Regions from separate parts of the Rhodococcus erythropolis R138 genome, predicted to be linked through region 2. Evidence: riboswitches for the same ligand, from Rfam matches in the RefSeq annotation. Region 2 holds a riboswitch; the other holds the start of a gene.
What was found. Region 2 has a riboswitch for S-adenosylmethionine ahead of H351_RS12780 (LLM class flavin-dependent oxidoreductase). Riboswitches for the same ligand answer to the same signal wherever they lie in the genome.

Region 1 (2,395 bases), 2.7 Mb from region 2:
CCCGCGGTCGACCTTCTCGAGGTGATTGAGGGTGCGCAGCAAGGTGGACTTACCGGAACCCGACGGACCGAGAATGACGGTCACTTCGCCCTTGCGGACCAGGAGATCAACGCCGGCAAGTACTTCCAGCGTGCCGAACGACTTGTGAATTCCGCGCGCTTCGACGGCATACACCGTCTCTTCGGCCAGTTCTGCGGTCATCGGGTCGCACCTCTCGGAATATCGAGACGCGCATCGCGAATCTCTTCGAACTTCTTGCGCGCCTTCTGTACCGGAGTCAACGGAAGCGCACGGGCGGATCCTCGTGCATAGTGGCGCTCCACGTAGTACTGACCGATCGAGAGCAACGTCGTGAGGATGATGTACCAGATCGTGGCGACCATCAGCAGGGGCACGACTCGTCCGTTGCGGCCGAAGATGACCTGCACCTGGTAGAACAGTTCGGCGATTGCCATGGTGGAGACGATCGACGTTCCCTTGAAGAGTCCGATGACCTCGTTGGCGGCGTTGGGGAGAATCGCTCGCATTGCCTGCGGGAGAACGATCTTGAAGAACTGGCGACTGCACGGAATACCGAGCGAGTGAGCAGCTTCGATCTGGCCGTGATCCACCGAAATGATTCCGGAGCGGATGATCTCGGCCGAGTATGCAGCCTGGTGCAGCGCCAAACCGATGACCGCCGCGGTGAATCCGCCGATCACACCGCTGACCTGGAAGGTGAAGAACTCGGGCCCGAAAGGTATTCCGAGAGAAAGCGTCTGGTACAGGTAGGTGATGTTGAACCAGAAGAGCAGCTGCACGATGAGTGGAATCGAGCGGAAGGCCCAGATGTAGGTCCAAGCGATCACCTGCAGGACCGGGTTTTTCGACAACCGACCGAGTGCCAGGAAAACACCGAGACCGAATCCGAGGATCGTCCCCCACAGCGTCAGTTTGATCGTCATCCACAGCGCGGCGAGCACTGATTTCGCGGTGAAGTACTGCGCGAAGGTCGGCCAGTCCCAGCCGGGGTTGACGACGAGTCCGTGGATGAACTGAGCAAGCAGTACCAGCACGACCGCACTGATCACCCAGCGCAGCGGGTGCCAGGTGCGAGCAACGACAAGCTCCGAGTCCGGAAGTTGCGGCTCGGACACCGACTTTTCGGGGCGGACATCGGTGGGCGCGCTCACGGCGCGCTACCTGACGGAGTGGACATGACGAATAGACCTTTCGGGGAATGGGAACGCAGCTGTGGTCTCGAGTTGGTGAGCTCGAGTTGCGAAGACGACGGTTCGGTCAGCGACAGTGACACGAAGCGGTGCGGCACAGATCGATATGGCGGCGCCTGTGCGGAGCGTGCGAAGTGGAACCCATGTGATGCCTTCCATCGGTCCTGGCGGTAGCACCCGCTCCCGATCACTCGGGGGGTTGCTGCGACGTCGACGAGCCAGGTCTCTCGGTCGCTCTGGATGGTGAGCAAAGACTAGACCCGAAATGTCTAGTCGTCAAATGTTGTATTTCCCTGCACTGCAAGGGAAATGAAAGATCAACCAGGTTGAAATCGCACTGATTCCAACGGTGTCCGAAGCCGCGTTAGACGTGTTCAATGGAGTGTTCGAACGAAGACCGGGACCGCCGTCTGGACCGACTTTTCCTCTGCCGTACCGTCTGCGGAGTGAGTGGACTCGACGCATTCTTCATATTGCTGGCCGGCATCGGCGCGGGCGCGATCAACGCCGTGGTCGGCAGTGGAACGCTGATCACGTTCCCGACGCTGGTCGCCTTCGGCATGCCGCCCGTGACCGCGACCATGTCCAACGCGGTCGGGCTCGTCGCCGGCGGAGTTTCCGGCACCTGGGGCTACCGACGCGAGCTGTCCGGACAGTGGGATCGACTGAAGTGGCAGATTCCGGCGTCACTCGCCGGGGCACTACTCGGTTCCTGGTTACTCATGCATCTACCCGAGAAACTGTTCGAAACCATAGTTCCGGTGCTGTTGGTCCTCGCCCTCGCGCTCGTCCTCCTCCAACCACGCATCCAGGCGTGGGCCAAGAAGCGTTCCACCGAAGAAACGACGCTGTCCACCAAGAGGCTGATGCTCCTGACCGCCGGCACCTTTGCAGTCGGCATCTACGGCGGATACTTCACTGCCGCGCAGGGCATCCTTCTCATCGGTGTGATGGGTGCCATCCTCCCGGAAACCCTCCAACGCATGAACGGCGCGAAGAACCTGCTCTCACTGCTCGTCAACATCGTTGCAGCGGGGATGTACATCACTCTGGCGTTCGATCAGATCAATTGGGCAGCAGCCGGTTTGATCGCTGTCGGCTCGCTCGGCGGTGGCGTCCTCGGCGCCCGCTACGGACGGCGCCTGTCCCCCACTGCATTGCGCTACACGATTGTCGTCGTCGGC
Region 2 (2,395 bases):
GCCGAGTACCCGCGTCCGAAGCATTTCCTGGTGCACCTCAGTGACACGCATCTGGTGGCTCAGGGGGAGTTGTACGACGCCGTGGATGCGTCGACGAGATTGCGGGAAGTGCTCAGCGGGATCGTGGCCTCGGGCGCACGCCCGGATGCACTGATATTCACCGGCGACCTGACCGACCAGGGACACCCCGACGCATACGCGGAATTGAAAGCCATCGTGGAACCCGTGGCGGCCGAGATCGATGCGCAGGTCATCTGGGCGATGGGCAACCACGACGACCGCTCTACTTTCAGGTCTCTGCTGTTGGGCGAGGACGCCACCGATCATCCCGTCGACAACGTCTACGACCTTGACGGACTGCGGGTGATCACCCTGGATTCGTCGGTTCCCGGTCACCACTACGGTGAGATCTCGGATCGTCAATTGGATTGGCTACGCTCAGAATTGGCGGTGCCCGCGCCCGACGGAACAATTCTGGCGCTGCATCATCCGCCGGTTCCGTGCATTCAGGATCTCGCGGTTCTGGTGGAGTTGCGCGATCAGTCCCGGTTGGCAGACGTCTTGCGTGGCAGCGACGTCCGGGCGATTCTTGCTGGGCATCTGCACTATTCGACGACGGCGACGTTCGCCGGCATTCCGGTGTCCGTGGCGTCGTCGACGTGTTACACCCAGGACTTGAACGTGGAAGTCGGTGGTCAGCGTGGTCGTGACGGGGCTCAGGGGTGCAACCTGGTGCACGTCTACGACGAGACAATTGTTCATTCGGTCGTTCCACTCGGCGCGCACGTGACGGTCGGTGAGCCTGTCGACGCGGCCGAGGGAGCCCGGAGGCTCAGCGCTGCCGGTATTCGAATCCTCGAGAGCGAAAAGGCGGCACGCTCGATCATCTGAGGTGGCAGGCGGTTTCCGGCACCCCGGCGCAGTTCTGGGTGATTGCCGGGCTGTCGCGTACTCACTACCGTCGAGGTAGGTGCAGAGCTCCAGCAACAAGGACCGGCTAGCTGGACGGCAACCCTTCATGCCGATGGGGTGCCCCGGAATCACACCTGGCGATACGCGCGGTGCGTGTCGCAAGCGGCAGTCGCCACGAGAACCGTCAGTCGGGTGCTGACGGTTTCTGCGGTCGGCACTGTGCGCTCCCGAGTAGTTCTCGAACAGGAGTATGCGCCGATGACCTCCACCCCCTCTTCTCATCTTGCTCCGTTGCATCTCGCCGTAGCGCTGGACGGTGCCGGTTGGCACCCTGCAGCCTGGCGAGAGCCACACTCGCGCCCGAGTGAGCTGTTCAGCGCGTCGTATTGGACTGACGTGGTGACGACCGCCGAGCGTGGTCTGCTCGATTTCGTCACCATCGAGGACAGTCTCTCGGTGCCGGCCAACCCACTCGAGCCCGTCGACGACGCGGTTGATCGGGTGCGCGCTCGGCTCGACGCACATCTCGTGGCCGCCCGACTGGCACCGATCACGAGCAACATCGGCTTGATCCCGACCATCACCACCATTCACACCGAGCCGTTTCACGTGTCCAAAGCCGTTGCCACGCTGGATTACACCTCGCGCGGTCGCGCCGGATGGCAGGTGAAGGTTTCGGCGTCGGAATCCGAGGCAGCACAGTTTGGGCGTCGCGACATCCCCGCGCTCACCGATGCCGACCGTCAGTCGATCGTTTCAGGCGTCCTCCCGGACTTCGTGCGCGACCTGTTCGACGAAGCTGCGGAGGCGGCTGACGTAATCCGGCGACTCTGGGACAGCTGGGAGGACGGCGCCGAGATCCGCGACGTGGAGCAGCGCCGGTTCATCGACCGAGACAAGCTGCACTACATCGACTTCGAGGGAAAGTACCTCTCGGTCCGTGGACCGTCGGTGACTCCGCGCCCGCCGCAGGGGCATCCCGTCGTTACCGCGTTGGCACATCAGCGGGTCGCGTACGAACTGGCGGCGCGGACGGCCGATCTGGTGTTCGTGACGCCGTTCGACGACGAGCAGGTCACGGCAATCCTGGGTGAAGTGCGAGCAGCCGAAGAACACGTGCAGCGCACCGGCGAACCTCTTCGGGTCTTCACCGACATCGTCGTCTTCTTCGATACGCCGGAAGAAACCGGAAAGGAACGGCTCGCTCGCCTCGACGCGCAGGCCGGCGCCGAATACCGTTCGGACGCGCTGACCTTCACCGGCTCTGCTGCGGAGTTGGCGGATCTCCTGCTCCGGTGGCAGCAGTTGGGAATCGACGGCTTCCGGTTGCGGCCGGGCGTCCTCGTGGACGACCTCGACGCCATCGCAGGTGAGCTGGTGCCTGAATTGCAGCGACGCAACGTATTCCGCACCGAATATCCGCAGACGAATCTTCGCGGACTCCTTGATCTACCCATCGACGTTCCCAACCGCTACGCCGCCG

Region 1: another riboswitch for S-adenosylmethionine. It lies ahead of H351_RS24750 (amino acid ABC transporter permease); the one in region 2 lies ahead of H351_RS12780 (LLM class flavin-dependent oxidoreductase).

What each region holds. Positions count from the first base shown of each region.
Region 1 covers NZ_CP007255.1:5,397,982-5,400,376, forward strand. The annotation lists gene H351_RS24745 (amino acid ABC transporter ATP-binding protein) at 1-201, opposite strand, end outside; gene H351_RS24750 (amino acid ABC transporter permease) at 198-1,172, opposite strand; SAM riboswitch class I at 1,364-1,458, opposite strand; gene H351_RS24755 (sulfite exporter TauE/SafE family protein) at 1,658-2,395, shown strand, end outside.
Region 2 covers NZ_CP007255.1:2,724,244-2,726,638, forward strand. The annotation lists gene H351_RS12775 (phosphodiesterase) at 1-891, shown strand, start outside; SAM riboswitch class IV at 970-1,083, shown strand; gene H351_RS12780 (LLM class flavin-dependent oxidoreductase) at 1,066-2,395, shown strand, end outside.